DNA from 4 places in the Streptomyces sp. Inha503 genome. Region 4 is predicted to be linked to each of the others. Evidence: riboswitches for the same ligand, from Rfam matches in the RefSeq annotation. Region 4 holds a riboswitch; each other region holds the start of a gene.

Region 1 (4,117 bases), 3.0 Mb from region 4:
TAGAAGCTGACCAGCCGCTGGGCGTCATCGGTGGTGATGGGACGGATCTGTGCCGTACCGCCGTCCCGCAGCACCACGTCGGCTTCCCAGTGGGTCGGGTAGGCGTGATGGTCCGACGGGCTCCGCATGGGAGCCAGGGTACGGGCCCGCCCGGTCCGGATGGTGGACACCCTTGCGTCGGGCCCAAGTGTCGGGGGAAGGTCCGTATCGGGCCAGTCCGGGCATGGACGGGCTCACTCGGACATCGTTCGGGTGAATCCGGACACCGTATGATTTTGGTCTAGACAACAGCACCGTCACACCTGAAGGGCAACACCATGGCTGAGCGCCGCGTCACCATCGGCTGGGCCGAGGGCCTGCACGCCCGCCCTGCGTCGATCTTCGTCCGGGCGGCCACCGCCTCCGGCGTCCCCATCACGATCGCCAAGGGCGACGGCACCCCGGTCAACGCCGCCTCCATGCTGGCCGTGCTCGGCCTGGGCGCCCAGGGCGGCGAGGAGGTCGTCCTCGCTTCCGACGCGGACGACGCCGAGGTCGCGCTCGACCGTCTGGCGAAGCTGGTGGCGGAGGGCCTCGAGGAGCTTCCCGAGACCGTCTGACCCCGGGCGGGCCCTGTCTGGAATTCCGGGGTGACTCCCGGGTGATTTCAGGGATTCGGCACGGCGGGGCCGCGGTGGCCTTAATAGCCACCGCGGCCCCGCCGTTTTTCTGTTTCCGCACAGAGAATTCCCAAGGAGCCCAAGATGCGCAAGGAACGCAAGGAGCCCAAGGAGTTGTATACGGGAGCTCTGTTAATTCCGGCCGCTCGCCGTGTTGACGGAATGTTTCGAAGTCCTCACCGGAATCGGGCGGCGCAGCCGGTATTCCGACAGCGCGCGCTCGGTGTGCACCGTGGCGAGCGCCCGCGCGCGGTCGGCGTCGCCGCGCGCCACCGCGTCCACCAGCGCGCCGTGCTCCGCCCAGGACTCCACGGCCCGCCCGGCCGGGTCGGGGCGCGCGGCGCCCTCGGGGGGCACGGGCCGCGGCCCGGGAGCGGCCGCGTACACCCACGCGGTCTTACGGCGCAGCTGGACGAGGAGCGCGGCCAGGCTCGGGCTGCCGGACGCCTGGGCGAGCGTCTCGTGGAACCAGTCGCCCAGCGGCCGCAGTTCGCCGAGCTGACCGCCCCGGGCCCGTTCCCGGCCGAGCCGGACCAGTCCGCGCAGCACCTTCAGATGGGCCTCGGTGCGGCGCTGTGCGGCCCGCGCGGCGCCCAGCGGCTCCAGCAGCGCGCGGATGTCCAGCAGATCGGCCGCCTCGCGCTCGGAGGGCTGGGCGACACAGGCGCCCGCGTGCCGCCGGGTCGTCACGAAGCCCTCGGACTCCAGGGTGCGCAGGGCCTCGCGGACCGGCACCCGGGAGACGCCGTAGCGCCGGGCGAGCAGTTCCTCGGTGAGGCGGCTGCCGGGCTGATACGCGCCGGAGACGATGTCGTCGCGAATCGCCGCGCAGACCGCGTGTGCCGAAATCCGGCGACCGCCCTGGACCGCGTTCGTATCCCCGCTCACTTACGGTCCCGCATTGTCGAACCTCCGCCTTAACGCCCGCGAAACGCGGCCATGGAATGCGCGTTGAACGACTCTATTCCACGCGGCCGCCATTTCCGATGGCTGGAAGCATTTCATGGCTATTTTTTGGTCAGGCGGGCGGTGGCACGCCGAAGGCCCCGTCCGGCGGACGGGGCCTTCTGGAAGTCTCGCGGGGTCTCGGGATCCCGGGATCGGGGACCGCGCGGCGTTCGCGTCGGACGCGCTGCGGGTCAGACGTTGACGCCGTGGTTGCGCAGGTACGACAGCGGGTCCATGTCCGAGCCGTAGTCCGGGCTGGTGCGGGCCTCGAAGTGCAGATGCGGTCCGGTGACGTTGCCGGTGGCGCCCGACAGGCCGATCTGCTGGCCGGGGGTGACCTTCTGGCCGACCGAGACGCTGATCGACGACAGGTGGCCGTACTGGGTGTACGTGCCGTCGTTCATCTTGATGACGACGTTGTTGCCGTAGGAGCCGCCCCAGCCCGCCTCGACGATCTCGCCCATGCCCACGGAGTGCACCGCGGTGCCGGTGGAGGCGTGGAAGTCGATGCCGGTGTGGCTGCCGGAGGACCACAGCCCGCTGGACGCCTGGTAGCCGGTGGAGACGTAGGAGCCGCTGATGGGCGACACGAAGGTGTTGAGGCGCTTGCGCTCGGCCTCGCGCGCCGCGCGCTCCTTGGCCTCGCGCTCGGCCTTGGCCTTCTTCGCCGCGGCCTCCGCCTTTCTGGCGGCCTCCTGGCGGGCGATCGCCTCTGCCTTGGCCTTGGCGGCGGCCTGCTCGGCGGCGCTCTCCTGGGACTGCGCCTGGGCCTCGATGTGGTCCGCGATCCCGTCACCGATCACGATCGCCTGGGTCAGACCGGTCTGCTGGGGATCGGGGCCCCCGTCGGCCGCGAACGCCTGACCGGTGATCCCGGCGACCACACCCGAGGCGACGGTCGTGATGCCCACGACGTTCGCGCTCGTGCGGATGTTGACCTTGGTGGTGCGGCGGTGCTTCCCGGTGGCAGTGCGGGTGGACGCCATACTGAGGCGCACTCCTTTCCTTCCTTCTCGCCTACCGGGTTAGCTGACGGGTTCGGAGCAGGAAGGTCTCCTACGGACCCCTCCCCCGGCCGGGGAAGGCGCCCGATTCACCCCTGGGGACGTGTTGGGTCCCCGGCTCCCCTGGCTTGCGCCGTACGGGGACTCGGCGATGACTGTCCGGTGCCGCGGGTGCGGCGGGTCGCTGGCGAACAGCCGGACTGACGCTAAACGGGCCCGCTTTCGATCACCAAACGGTTCCGGTTTTTTGTTGCTCTCCCCACAAACCAAACAAGCAGTCAATCCCATAAATCGGGCATGTCGGAAGGACCCCGGCGCCCTTACGGGGCCGGGGCCCTTCCGCTGTCGGCTCATGGACCGGACGCCCGCCGGAACCGTCTGGCGGACCGTCAGCGAGCCGCCCGGACCGGCGATTCCGCGCACGGATCCGGCCAACTCTCCTCGGCTCAGTTGGAGATGACCCGCACTTCACCGATGCCCAGCGCGCGGACCGGCTCCTCGATCGCCGAGGCGTCCCCGACCAGCACCGTGACCAGCCGGTCCGCCGGGAAGGCGCTCACCACCGCGGCGGTGGCCTCCACCGTGCCGGTCTCCGCCAGACGGGCGTACAGCTGCGCCTGGAAGTCGTCCGGAAGATGCTGCTCGACCTGGTCGGCCAGGGTGTTCGCGACGGACGCCGCCGTCTCGTACTTCAGCGGGGCGACGCCCACCAGGTTCTGCACCGCGACATCGCGCTCGTCGTCGGTCAGCCCCTCCTCCTTCAGCGTGCGCAGCACCTTCCAGAGGTCGTCCAGCGCGGGGCCGGTGACCTCGGTGGCCACCGAGCCGCTGATCGCCAGCATCGAGGCGCCCGAGGAGCCGCCCGCGGGCGACGGGGGCCCGGAGCGCAGCACCTGGCCGAAGGCGCGCACCCCGTAGGTGTAGCCCTTCTCCTCGCGCAGCACGCGGTCGAGGCGGGAGGTGAGGGTGCCGCCCAGGCAGTACGTGCCGAGCACCTGCGCGGGCCAGACCCGGTCGTGACGGTCGGCGCCCACCCGCCCGATGAGCAGCTGGGTCTGCACCGCGCCCGGCCGGTCGACGATCACCACACGGCCGGTGTCGTCCGCGACGATCGGGGGAGCCGTGCGCGGCGCGCCCGCCCCGCCCGTCCAGGCGCCGAGGGTGTCGGCGAGCGCCCGGTCCAGGTCGACGCCGCCGAGGTCGCCCACGACGACGGCGGTGGCGGTGGAGGGGCGGAGATGTGCCTCGTAGAAGGCCCGCACGGCCGCGGCGTCGATGCCCTCGATGGTCTCCTGGGTGCCCTGGCGCGGCCGGGACATCCGCGACTCGGCCGGGAAGAGCTCCGCCGAGAGGGCCATGGAGGCGCGGCGGGCCGGGTTGGCCAGCTCATGGGGGATCTCGTCCAGCCGGTTGCGCACCAGCCGCTCGACCTCGCCGTCCGGGAAGGCGGGGGCGCGCAGCGCGTCGGCCAGCAGGCCGAGCGCCTTGGGCAGCCGGGAGGCCGGG
Region 2 (4,117 bases), 1.1 Mb from region 4:
ACCGCCCGGGCGAGGAGACCGAGCGGCTGCTGGCCACCGCGTTCGCCCATGACATCGCCCTCGCACCCAAGCCCCGGCGCCGCTCCGGCGGTCCCGACGCGACCTGGTGCCGCTTCTATGAGCACGCCTTCCTCCTCGCCGGAGGGGACGAGATCGTGCTGTGGGAGCTGGAGCACAATCTGACCCGGGACGGCCGACTGGTGTGCGAGGTGTACCTCGACGAGGTCTCGGCGGAGCTCGCGGCGGACCGCCACGCCCGCGCGCTGGGCGTCGACCTCTGACGTACGCGGAGCCTCCTGGTTCTGACGTACGCGGAGTCTCCTGGCGCGGGCCCTCTGGTGTACGCGGGCCTTCTGACGTACGCGGTATCTGACGCTTCCCATCCCCACCCGCCCAGCACCCGCTTGGCCGACACCGGCTCGCCTGGCGGCCCGTCAGCCGGAAGCCTGGTGACGACGGTGACGCCGTGACGACGGTGCCGCCGTGCCGCTGTGACGGCGGCAGGGACGCGGACCAGGGAAGCGAGAGAAGCCGGTGCGGGTGCGAGGGAGCAGGGCTCGTACGGGCGCCCGTATGGAGGGCCGCAGGGAGGGGCGTACGGAGGGCCGCACGGAGCGGCGTACGGCCTGGCCCCGGCTGAGCCGCCCGCTCGCCCGCCGCCCCACCACCCGCCTCCGTACGCTCATCGACACCGGCGCCGCGGCCGGTGCCGCCGCTGACGCGTCCGCTGGGTCCGCCGGGGGGCCGGCTCCGGCCGAGGAGAGCGGTAAGGAGCCTCCGGGCCGCCGTATTGCCCGCTGGGTCCCCGCCGTCCTCGTCCTCGGCGGCATCGCCTTCGACCTGGCCGCCCCGCCCGGCTACACCGCCTCGCCCTTCTTCGCCGCCGCCCCCTTGGTCGCCGCGGCGCTCTTACCGCTGCGTCAGACGCTCTGCACGGCCGTCGTCGCCGTCCTCACCACCTGTCTGCTGGCGGAGTTGCACGGGGTGCGGGACCCGACCCAGGCGGCCACCGAGATCATCACGGTGGCGACCGTGACCGTGCTGGCGCTGGTGATCAACCGCGTCGTACGCCGCAGCTACCACCGGCTCGCCTCGGCGCGCGGTGTCGCGGAGGCGGCCCAGCGCGCCGTCCTGCCCGCGCCGCCCGCCCGGCTCGCCGGGCTGGAGATCGCCGCGCGTTACGTACCGGCGGAGAAGTACGCGGCGATCGGCGGTGACCTGTACGCGGTCCAGGACACCCCGCACGGTGTACGGCTGACCGTCGGGGACGTTCGCGGCAAGGGGCTGGGGGCCGTGGAGGTCGTGGCGATCCTCCTGGGCTGCTTCCGGGAGGCGGCGGAGCAGGAGACGACCCTGGAGGCGCTCGTGGGCCGCCTGGAGCGGGCGCTCCAACGCGAGGGCGCCCGGCGGGCCGACCTGGAGGTGGTCGAGGGGTTCACGACGGTCGTGGTGGCCGAAATTCCGCGCGGCGACTCCACCCTGCGGCTGATCAACCGCGGCCATCCGCCGCCGCTGCTCCTGGAGGAGGGCGGCGCGGTGCGCGCCCTGGAGCCGGAGGCGTCGGCGCTGCCGGTGGGGATGGGGGAGCTGGCGGGTTGGCCGGACCGGGTGATGGAGCTGGCGTTCGCGGAGGGCGAGACGCTGCTGCTGTTCACGGACGGGGTGACGGAGGCCCGGGACCGCCATGGCGAGTTCTACGACCCGGAGGAGCGGCTGCGCGGCCGCCGCTTCGACGGTCCGCAGGAGCTGCTGGACGCCTTGGTGGCCGATGTCGAGCGCCATACGGGTGGCGGAACGCCGGACGACATGGCGCTGCTGGCGGTCCGTCGGACCCCGGCCCGCGGGAACGGGCGGGACAGCGGTCGGGACAACGGGCGGGACGACGGTGGAGGGAACGACAGGGCGAACCCCACGCCGTCGTAGCCGACCGACCGACCACCCAACCAATCAACGGCACCGCACCGTGTCGCACCGCACCGCACCGCACCGCATCGCGCCGCACCGCATCGCACCGCATCGCGCCGCATCGCACCGCACCGCGCCGCATCGCACCGCACCGCGCCACGTCGCGCCGCACACTGTGCGTAACCGACTGAGACCCCTCCGCATAACAATTGATGCACGATCGTATGCGGTTTTACCAACTCTTGCCCAGCACGTCGGCTCGCCCCCATCTGTCCCTTCTTGAGCGCTAAGTTCATGCCAAAGGTGCGCGGATTCCTCGGAACAGCTTGGAATCACATCGCGCTCTCTATTAACGTTCGATAACGCAGCGCGGTCGTCACAACCGTCGCAAGGGCGGCACCGTGCGCCGTCGCCGAATCCCGTACGCACAGCGGCAGTACCGCACCACCAGCAGCACCAAGGGAACCGGGGAACCAACAACCTTGGGGTGAATCGGGTCGAACCTGACCCGTAGGAGACCTTCCTGCTCCGAACCCGTCAGCTAACCCGGTAGGCGAGAGGGAAGGAAAGGAGTGCGCCTCCGTGGCGTCCAACAGGTCTGTCCTGGACGAGGCTCCGTATCGCACACGTGGAGGCGGTTTGGGGACCGCCACCGCCTACGGCCCCGGCTTCGACGCCGGCGGCGGGATGAGCCCAGGGGACGGCCGATTCGCCCCCGACGACCCTTACGCGTTCGCCCCCGACGACCGCTACGCGGACGCCCGCTATGCGGATGAGGGCGCCTCCGAGGGCCCGGGTGCCGGATTCGAGGCAGAGACCTGGGAGGAGTGGAACCCCACCGAGGAGTCCATCGCCCCCGTACGCGGCCGGCACCGCGTTGCCAAACAGCGAGGCGGAACCATGGCGCGCAGCGGCGCCGTCCTCGGGGTCGGCGTGATCGCGGCGGTCGGTGCGGGCGGTATGGCCAGCGCCAAGGACCGTCCCGCGCTCCCCATATCCATGCCGGACCTCGGCCATGTCGCCGATGAGGTCAAGGCCAGCCTGCCCGACGCCAAGGATCTGCCGGGCATCGGCTCCTGGGCGTCGGACGACAGCAGCGACGCGCAGACCGCCGCCGCCCCGCTCTCCCAGGCCGGTCTGACCAGCGAGGACGAGCAGCGCGGCACCACCGACGCCGGCGAGGCGCTTCGCGCCCGCATCCTCCAGCAGGCCGAGAACCAGCAGAACGCGGCGGACGAGGACAGCCGCACCGCCGCGGCGCAGGCCGCCGCCAAGGAGGCCAGGGCCGCCGCGGACAAGGCCGCCGACCAGGCCGCGGAGGCGGCCGCCAAGCGGAAGGCCAAGGCCGAGGCGGAGAAGAAGGCCGCCGAGCAGCGGGCGAAGGAGGCGGCCGAGAAGAAGGCCGCGGCCGAGCGTCAAGCCAGGCTCGCCGCCGCGTACACCCTCCCCGTCGGGTCGTACACCCTGACCGCCAGCTTCGGCCAGGCGGGCGACATGTGGTCGGCCGACCACACCGGCCAGGACTTCGCCGCCCCGACCGGCACCCCGGTCAAGGCGGTGCACGGCGGCACCATCACCCAGGCGGGCTGGGCCGGTTCGTACGGCTACCGCATCGTGCTGACCCTGAGCGATGGCACCGAGCTCTGGTTCTGCCACCTGTCGTCGATGGTGGTCACCTCCGGGAAGGTGTCGACGGGCGACGTCATCGCCCGCGTCGGCGCCACCGGCAATGTGACCGGCCCGCACCTCCACCTCGAGGTCCGGCCGGGCGGCGGCTCGCCGATCGACCCGATGCCCTGGCTGCGCCAGCACGGGCTGAACCCCTGATACCCCGGCGGCCCTGGCGCTCTCTCCCCCCTTGACGCCAGGGCCGCCGGTTTACGTCTCAACCGGCCTTTACGTCCCGACGAGGCCGACCGTGACGAACGCACGTCGGCCGGAACAACCCCGTCCAGCCAACCGTTGTAAAGGTGTATGGCTGACAACACACAGAAGATCGGTGACCTGTCCGTCTTCCCGCTCTCCCTCGGCGGGAACGTCTTCGGCTGGACCGCGAACGAGGCCGAGTCCTTCCGGGTGCTCGACGCCTATGTGGCGGCGGGCGGCAACTTCATCGACACCGCAGATGTCTACTCCGCCTGGGTACCGGGCAATGAGGGCGGCGAGTCCGAGACCATCCTCGGCAACTGGTTCGCCTCCCGTGGCAACCGCT
Region 3 (4,117 bases), 180 kb from region 4:
AGCGGGCCCTGGAAGAAGGGGACGAGCGGCTGCTCGCCGCCGGGGTCGAGGAACTGCTCCGCTACGACGGACCCGTGGAGATCGCCACCTGGCGGTTCGCCACCGAGCCGGTCACCCTCGCCGGGCAGCGCATCGCCGAGGGGGAGCCGGTGCTGGTGGTGCTCGCCGCGGCCGACCGGGACCCCGAGCGGTTCGCGGAGCCGGACGTCCTCGATCTCACCCGCCGGGACAACCAGCACCTCGGCTACGGCCACGGCATCCATTACTGTCTGGGTGCCCCGCTGGCCCGGCTGGAGGCCCAGACCGCGATCGCCACCCTGCTGCGACGGCTGCCCGGGCTGCGGCTCGCGGAGGATCCGGACGATCTGCGGTGGCGTGGCGGGCTCATCATGCGCGGGCTGCGCACGCTCCCGGTGACCTGGAATTCCGCGGACGGCTGAGCCCCGCGAAACGGGCGGCCGAGACCTCCAAGGCCCCTACGGGCGGACATACGTGACGAATGATCAGCCGTGTGACCTCGGCGTGACCTCGGATACATCGCCTTGTGATGATCGAGTGCCCTCGCTATGTTCACCGGCAAACCTTGTCGCCTCAGGGCCATAGCGCCATAGGAGAGGTCAATCGCATGCGTTCCGGTAATGGTCGACACCGTCGCCCCCGCCAGGCTCCGGCCATCATCGTCGCGGCGGGGGTGACGGGGGCGGGCCTCGCCATGCCCCTCTTCGGGGCGACCGGCGCACAGGCCGCCCAGACCGCCACATGGGATCACGTCGCCGAGTGCGAGAGCGGCGGTATGTGGAGCGCCAACGAGGGCAACGGCTTCTACGGCGGGCTCCAGCTGACCCTCGACATGTGGAAGAAGTACGGCGGCACGGAGTACGCCCCGCGCCCCGACCTCGCCAGCCGCTCCCAGCAGATATCCGTCGCCGAGGCGATCCTCGGCGACCGCGGCCCCGACGCCTGGCCGAGCTGTGCGCTGGGCGCCGGGCTCACCGACGGCGGCGGCGCCCCCGATGTGGACCCCGGCAGCACGGCCACCCCGGACCCGGGGACGGGCCGCGGCGGGGACGGCCAGGGGGACCGGGGACGGGACGGCTCCTCCTCGGACGCGGACCGTTCGGGGACGTCGGACAGCGCCGACAAGCCGGACGCGCCGGACGCCTCCGGGTCGGCCGAGGAGCCGGAGGCGCCCCACACCTCGAAGTCCCCCGACGGCCTCGACGGCTCCGCTTCGGACGACCCGGCGGCGGACGACCCGGACTCGGACGGCCCCTCGCGCTCGGACGGTCCCTCGGCGTCGGACGGCTCCAAGACCCCCTCGGCGGACCCCTCCGGCCGCCACCGCGGCTCCCCGGACGCCGGGGAGCGGGCCGACGACGGCGACGCGGGGAGCGCACGGCCCTCCGGGCGCCATGCCTCGCGCGGCGCCTCGGACCGGGACGAGGGGGCCACGGACGACGATTACACTGTTCGCCCCGGTGACAACCTGTCAGGGATCGCCGAGCACCAGAATGTGGCCCGCGGTTGGGAAGGGCTCTACGAAACCAACGAGGACCTCATCGGGGTCGACCCCGATCTGATCATTCCTGGTCAGCGACTTGACCTCACCATCAGGGAGCAGTGATTCGGGGGGAATTGCCCGATCTGGACCCGGTGAGACATACATCTCGTCACATTTTCCGGGGCGCACCTCGTGTCCGATCCCTCCTCACCCGGCCCCACCTGCGCCGATGTGGGCCGGGTGAGATCAATTACGGCCCCAATCGCTGCCCTTGGGGTGTTTGAACGTTCTTGGAAGGTGTGTTTAACGTCTTTCCGCTCGCCACCGCGGGCACCGTCGATCGTCACGCCGAATCCTGCCGGCGGTCGGGGGGAAACCGACGCGTCAGCGCCGAAGGCAGGAGCGGGGGACCCAAGGTAGGTGCCGAGTGGCCTGTGGATACGGGCTCGTCGGCTAGGGGTGAAGCCGGGAGCGACCATCGCGACCGGCCGGGCAACTCACGTCCGAACCCGACAGCTCACCTCGTAGGCGTCGGTGAGGAAACGAACCAAAATGCTCAAGTCCAACGGGAAGCACCGCCGCCCCTCCAAGGCCACCCGTATCGCCGCGCTCACCGGTCTCGCCGGTGCCGCCGTGGCGGCACCGCTCATCGGGGCGACCTCCGCCTCCGCGGCCACCACCTCGCAGTGGGACCAGGTCGCGCAGTGCGAGTCCGGTGGCAACTGGTCCATCAACACCGGCAACGGCTACTTCGGCGGCTTGCAGTTCTCGAGCTCCACCTGGGCCGCCTACGGCGGCACGGCCTACGCCCCCACCGCGGACAAGGCCAGCAAGGCCCAGCAGATCCAGATCGCCGAGAAGGTCCTGGGCAGCCAGGGCAAGGGCGCCTGGCCGGTCTGCGGCAAGGGTCTGACCTCCGGCGGCAGCCCGTCCGCCCCGTCCACGCCCTCCGGCTCGCAGGGCCAGTCCTCGGCGACCACCGAGTCGGCCCCGGCCGCACAGCCGAAGGCCCAGCCGAAGGCGCAGCCGCACGCCGCGCCGGAGCGCGCCGCGCGGCACCAGACCCGTGGCCCGATCAAGAAGGGTGACGGCGAGTACAAGGTCAAGTCCGGCGACACCCTCGGCAAGATCGCCAAGGCCCACGACGTCAAGGGCGGCTGGAAGAAGCTCTTCGAGCTGAACAAGGACATCGTGGAGCAGGCCGACCTGATCTTCCCGGGCCAGCAGCTGCACCTCCGCTGAGCCACGGCCAAGGCCACGGTCACGGTGGCCGGCCCCCGAGAACGAGCCCCGGCCGGGCGTGCCGCCCCTATGGCGCGCCCCGCCGGGGCTTTCCCAATGCGTGCGAAATCAGGATTTCTGATCCAGAATCTGGCTTTTTGTGTCACGCCCCTGTCTCGTGGGGCGGGCGAACGCGGGGCGCAGCCCTCCCGGCCCGTTAGGCTCGTGCTGCTACCGCAGACCCATACGAAGGAGAACCTCGTGCCGTCCATCGACGTCGTCGTAGCTCGCGAGATCCTCGACTCGCGAGGCAACCCAACGGTCGAGGTCGAGGTTGGCCTCGACGACGGCAGCACCGGCCGTGCCGCCGTGCCGTCCGGCGCCTCCACCGGCGCCTTCGAGGCCCTCGAGCTCCGTGACGGCGACAAGAACCGCTACAACGGCAAGGGCGTGGAGAAGGCCGTCCTCGCCGTGATCGAGCAGATCGGCCCCGAGCTGGTCGGCTATGACGCCACCGAGCAGCGGCTGATCGACCAGGCGATGTTCGACCTGGACGCCACTCCGGACAAGTCCTCGCTCGGTGCCAACGCGATCCTGGGTGTCTCCCTCGCCGTCGCGCACGCCGCCTCCGAGGCGTCCGACCTCCCCCTCTTCCGTTACCTCGGCGGCCCGAACGCCCATCTGCTGCCGGTGCCGATGATGAACATCCTCAACGGCGGGTCGCACGCCGACTCCAATGTGGACATCCAGGAGTTCATGATCGCCCCCGTGGGCGCGGAGTCCTTCTCCGAGGCCCTGCGCTGGGGCGCCGAGGTGTACCACACCCTGAAGTCCGTGCTGAAGGAGCGCGGCCTGTCCACCGGCCTCGGCGACGAGGGCGGCTTCGCGCCGAACCTCGGCTCCAACCGCGAGGCCCTCGACCTGATCCTCGAGGCGGTCAAGAAGGCCGGCTACCAGCCGGGCCAGGACATCGCGCTCGCGCTGGACGTCGCCGCCTCCGAGTTCTACAAGGACGGCACGTACCAGTTCGAGGGCCAGTCCCGCTCCGCCGCCGAGATGACCTCGTACTACGCCGAGCTGGTCGCCGCGTACCCACTGGTCTCCATCGAGGACCCGCTGAACGAGGAGGACTGGGACGGCTGGAAGACCATCACCGAGCAGCTCGGCGACAAGGTCCAGTTGGTCGGCGACGACCTCTTCGTCACCAACCCCGAGCGGCTCTCCCGCGGCATCGACAGCGACACCGCGAACGCCCTGCTGGTCAAGGTCAACCAGATCGGCTCGCTGACCGAGACCCTCGACGCGGTCGAGCTGGCCCAGCGCAACGGCTACAAGTGCATGATGTCGCACCGCTCCGGTGAGACCGAGGACGTCACCATCGCCGACCTGGCCGTC
Region 4 (4,117 bases):
GACACCGGTGAGCATGGCCGCGTCGTCGTGCACGACCACCGCGGGGCCGTACCAGAAGCAGGCCGAGCGGTTCCTGGGCCGTCCCGTGGACGGGCGGCAGTCGCGGGCGGACTGTCTCGCGATCCAGAAGTTCCAGATCGGCCACGGCATCAGCCCGACGATCGGCTACGCGGGCCCGATCACCTCGGGCGTGATGAGCCTCATCAGCGCCCAGAAGGCCGCCGGGCACAATCCGAACGCGGCGAAGAAGTGCCCCACCAACAGGGGCCGTATCGCCTGCGTGGACCTCACCCGCCAGCTGAGCTGGGTCCAGGACGGCTCCCGGCTGGTCTACGGACCGGTGCCGGTGCGGTCAGGGCGGGACGGCTTCGAGACCCGCACCGGGCTGAAGAGGGTCTACTGGCGGAACATCAACCACTGGTCGACGCTCTACAAGGTCGCCATGCCGTACAGCCAGTTCTTCGACGGCGGCCAGGCGTTTCACTCGATCGCCGGCAGCGTATGGTCCCCGCCCGGCTCCCATGGCTGCGTCAACATGCGTAAGGGCGACGCCAAGAAGTACTGGAGCCTGCTGAAGAACGGCGATGACGTGTACGTCTACGGGCGCAAGCCCGGCACCTGAGCCACTGATGGCGTCCAGGGGCGCTGACGGCGCCGAGAGCCACTGACGGCGCCGTCAGGCGCTGACGGCGCCGCTGAGCTGATGGCGATGCCGCTGCCCGGGGTCCGGCCCCGGCAGCGGCATCGTCGCGATCAGGGGCCCTACGAGGGCCGCACGCTTCCGTAGATCGGCATCTCCGTGATCGGCGCCTTCTTCACCACATCGCCCGGCTTCGGCGCGTGGATCATCATCCCGTCGCCGATGTAGAGGCCGACATGGCTGATGTCGTCGTAGAAGAAGACGAGATCGCCCGGGTGGAGTTGGGACGTCGAGACGCGCGTACCGGCCTTCACCTGGTCCCAGGTGGTGCGCGGCAGCGAGATCCCGGCGGACTTCCAGGCCGCCTGCGTCAGCCCGGAGCAGTCGAAGGAGCTGGGCCCGGTGGCGCCCCAGACGTACGGCTTGCCGAGCTGCGCCTTGGCGAAGGCGATGGCCTGGGCCGCCTTGGAGCTGTTGGCCGGGGCAGAGGGCGTGGAGGGCGACGTCGAACCGGAGCCACCCGCGTTCTGCTCCTGCTGCTTCTCGCGCGCGGCGGCCTCCTGCCGCTGCTTCTCGGCCAGCTCGGCGGCCTTACGGCGGGCCTCTTCCGCCTTCTTCTTCTCGATCGCCGCCAGCCGCGCCTTCTCCTTGGCGGTCAGATTCGCCAGCAGCCGCCGGGCCTCGGTCAGCTTGTCCTGGACGGTCTTCTTCTGGACCTTCAGCTGCTTCTGGGACGCGGTCAGCGAGGCGAGGCTCTCGCTGGCCTTACCGCGCTCCTTGGCGGTCTTCACCCGCTGCTTCTGGAAGTCGTCGACGGCCTGCTTCTGCCGGCCGGTCATCCGGTCGATCAGATGCGACTGGTCGAAGACGTCCTGCGGGTCGTTGGAGAACAGCAGGGTGGCGGCGGAGCGGGCCATTCCGCCGTCGCGGTACTGGGCGGCGGCGTAGGTGCCGAGCATGCGCCGCGCCTCGTTGAGCTTCTCGGTGCGCTTGGCGACGGAGTCCAGCAGCTTGTCGACCTTGGCCCGCTGCTGGTCGGTGCGTTCCTTGGCGGCGTTGTAGCGCTGGGTGGCGGTCTCCGCCTGGTGGTAGAGGGTGTCGACCTTCTCCTTCACCTTCTCGATCGACTGGGCGGCCGGCTTGGGATCGGCGGGCGCGGCGTTGGCCGACTGGGAGAGGAGGGTGACGGATGCGAGGGCGGCAGTGGTGAACCCGACGGCCGTACGGCGGCTGTGACCCGTGAGCGGGCCGGGTATTCGGCTCCGCGGCTTGCGGTGCGACGCCAAGGGAGGCGACTCCTTCCGTGGACCGCCTACCGGGTTAGCTGTCGGGTTCGGGCGGTACGGAAGGTTGCCCTACGGCCGGGTCCGGGCGGCACCGTGTGTGCCGTACCGTTTCGGGCCGATTCACCCCGGTCTTGCGTTGTTGGGTCCCCGGCTCCGGACGCCTCACGGCGCACCGGACTCGGCGGAGGCGCCCGTGCCGACGTGGTTCGCCGACGGATCTTCCGGGCCGCCTGACGCAGGACGGTAGCCAACACGTGGGGCTCCTGTGAAGACTGGTGGCCGTTTTGCCCGAAACCGTTTCGTGATGTTCGGACGTCGGCTGTCAGTGGGGCGGCCTAGACTCGGGGAGCGATGAGCAGCCTCTTTGACGACAGCTTCCTGGCGGACCTCGGGCCATCTCCGGACGAGGAGCGGCCACCGCCGCCCGAGGATTCGGCGCACCCTGGCCACGGTGGCGCCGAGGACGTCCCGCATCACCTCTTCAGCGGCGATTTCGACGCGCCCGTGCCCCGGGAGGCCCACTACCGGGACGGCGCGGCCCGGCCCGCCGTGGACCCGTCCGCCCTGCTCGAGGGGTTGAACGAGCAGCAGAGGGCCGCCGTGGAGCACACCGGCTCGCCGCTGCTGATCGTCGCGGGCGCCGGCTCCGGCAAGACCCGGGTGCTCACCCATCGCATCGCCTATCTGCTCGGCGCCCGCGGTACCCACCCCGGCCAGATCCTCGCCATCACCTTCACCAACAAGGCGGCGGGCGAGATGAAGGAGCGCGTCGAGGAGCTCGTCGGCCCGCGGGCCAACGCCATGTGGGTGTCCACCTTCCACAGCGCCTGCGTCCGCATCCTGCGCCGGGAGTCGAAGAAGCTGGGCTTCACCTCGTCGTTCTCGATCTATGACGCGGCCGACTCCAAGCGGCTGATGGCGCTGGTCTGCCGGGATCTGGACCTCGACCCCAAGCGGTTCCCGCCGAAGTCCTTCAGCGCCAAGATCTCCAACCTCAAGAACGAGCTGATCGACGAGGAGACCTTCACCGGGCAGGCCTCGGACGGATTCGAGAAGTCGCTGGCCGAGGCGTATGTGATGTACCAGGCGCGGCTTCGCGAGGCCAACGCGCTGGACTTCGACGACATCATCATGACCACGGTCAATCTGCTCCAGGCGTTCCCGGACGTCGCCGAGCACTACCGCCGCCGCTTCCGGCACGTCCTGGTGGACGAGTACCAGGACACCAACCACGCGCAGTACACACTCGTGCGCGAGCTGGTGGGCACCGACACCGAGGAGACCACGGCCGCCGAGCTGTGCGTGGTGGGCGACGCCGACCAGTCGATCTACGCCTTCCGGGGCGCCACGATCCGTAACATCCTCCAGTTCGAGGAGGACTACCCCACCGCGCGGACGATCCTCCTCGAGCAGAACTACCGCTCGACCCAGACCATCCTGAGCGCTGCCAACGCGGTCATCGAGCGCAATGAGAACCGCCGCCCGAAGAACCTGTGGACGGACGCCGGCGCCGGGGCCGAGATCACCGGCTATGTGGCCGACACCGAGCACGACGAGGCCCAGTTCGTCGCCGACGAGATCGACCGGCTGACGGACGCGGGCGACGCCAAGGCCGGGGACGTGGCGGTCTTCTACCGCACCAACGCCCAGTCCCGTGTCTTCGAAGAGGTCTTCATCCGCGTCGGGCTGCCGTACAAGGTCGTCGGCGGGGTGCGCTTCTACGAGCGCAAGGAGGTCCGGGACGTCCTCGCGTATCTGCGGGTGCTGGCCAACCCCGAGGACTCCGTCCCGCTCCGCCGGATCCTGAACGTGCCCAAGCGCGGCATCGGCGAGCGCGCGGAGGCCATGATCGACGCGCTGTCGCTGCGCGAGAAGATCACCTTCCCGCAGGCGCTGCGCCGGGTCGACGAGGCGTACGGCATGGCGGCCCGCTCGGCCAACGCCGTCAAGCGGTTCAACACGCTCATGGAGGAGCTGCACACCATCGTGGAGTCCGGGGCGGGCCCGGCCACCGTCCTGGAGGCGGTGCTGGAGCGCACCGGCTATCTGGCCGAGCTCCAGGCGTCCACCGATCCGCAGGACGAGACCCGGATCGAGAACCTCCAGGAGCTCGCCGCCGTGGCCCTGGAGTTCGAGCAGGACCGCGGCGAGGAGAACCCCGGCACCCTCGCGGACTTCCTGGAGCAGGTCG

What was found. A riboswitch is a leader RNA that binds a small molecule or an ion and turns the genes downstream of it on or off. The one in region 4 is predicted to bind cyclic di-AMP.
Region 1: it holds a riboswitch for cyclic di-AMP, as region 4 does, so the genes downstream of both, ACJX2R_RS36810 (M23 family metallopeptidase) here and ACJX2R_RS23485 (NlpC/P60 family protein) in region 4, are expected to answer to the same signal.
Region 2: it holds a riboswitch for cyclic di-AMP, as region 4 does, so the genes downstream of both, ACJX2R_RS28690 (M23 family metallopeptidase) here and ACJX2R_RS23485 (NlpC/P60 family protein) in region 4, are expected to answer to the same signal.
Region 3: it holds a riboswitch for cyclic di-AMP, as region 4 does, so the genes downstream of both, ACJX2R_RS22705 (transglycosylase family protein) here and ACJX2R_RS23485 (NlpC/P60 family protein) in region 4, are expected to answer to the same signal.

What each region holds. Positions count from the first base shown of each region.
Region 1 is NZ_CP178360.1:8,666,330-8,670,446, reverse strand. Features, by position in the region: gene ACJX2R_RS36825 (GNAT family N-acetyltransferase) at 1-128, opposite strand, end outside; gene ACJX2R_RS36820 (HPr family phosphocarrier protein) at 318-599, shown strand; gene ACJX2R_RS36815 (GntR family transcriptional regulator) at 792-1,547, opposite strand; gene ACJX2R_RS36810 (M23 family metallopeptidase) at 1,799-2,593, opposite strand; cyclic di-AMP (ydaO/yuaA leader) riboswitch at 2,608-2,772, opposite strand; gene ACJX2R_RS36805 (M16 family metallopeptidase) at 3,058-4,117, opposite strand, start outside.
Region 2 is NZ_CP178360.1:6,841,747-6,845,863, forward strand. Features, by position in the region: gene ACJX2R_RS28680 (DUF6227 family protein) at 1-281, shown strand, start outside; gene ACJX2R_RS28685 (PP2C family protein-serine/threonine phosphatase) at 574-1,923, shown strand; cyclic di-AMP (ydaO/yuaA leader) riboswitch at 2,306-2,476, shown strand; gene ACJX2R_RS28690 (M23 family metallopeptidase) at 2,488-3,732, shown strand; gene ACJX2R_RS28695 (aldo/keto reductase) at 3,880-4,117, shown strand, end outside.
Region 3 is NZ_CP178360.1:5,533,018-5,537,134, reverse strand. Features, by position in the region: gene ACJX2R_RS22715 (cytochrome P450 family protein) at 1-440, shown strand, start outside; gene ACJX2R_RS22710 (transglycosylase family protein) at 626-1,624, shown strand; cyclic di-AMP (ydaO/yuaA leader) riboswitch at 1,880-2,047, shown strand; gene ACJX2R_RS22705 (transglycosylase family protein) at 2,054-2,743, shown strand; gene eno (phosphopyruvate hydratase) at 2,984-4,117, shown strand, end outside.
Region 4 is NZ_CP178360.1:5,712,233-5,716,349, reverse strand. Features, by position in the region: gene ACJX2R_RS23490 (L,D-transpeptidase) at 1-622, shown strand, start outside; gene ACJX2R_RS23485 (NlpC/P60 family protein) at 763-1,926, opposite strand; cyclic di-AMP (ydaO/yuaA leader) riboswitch at 1,934-2,120, opposite strand; gene pcrA (DNA helicase PcrA) at 2,278-4,117, shown strand, end outside.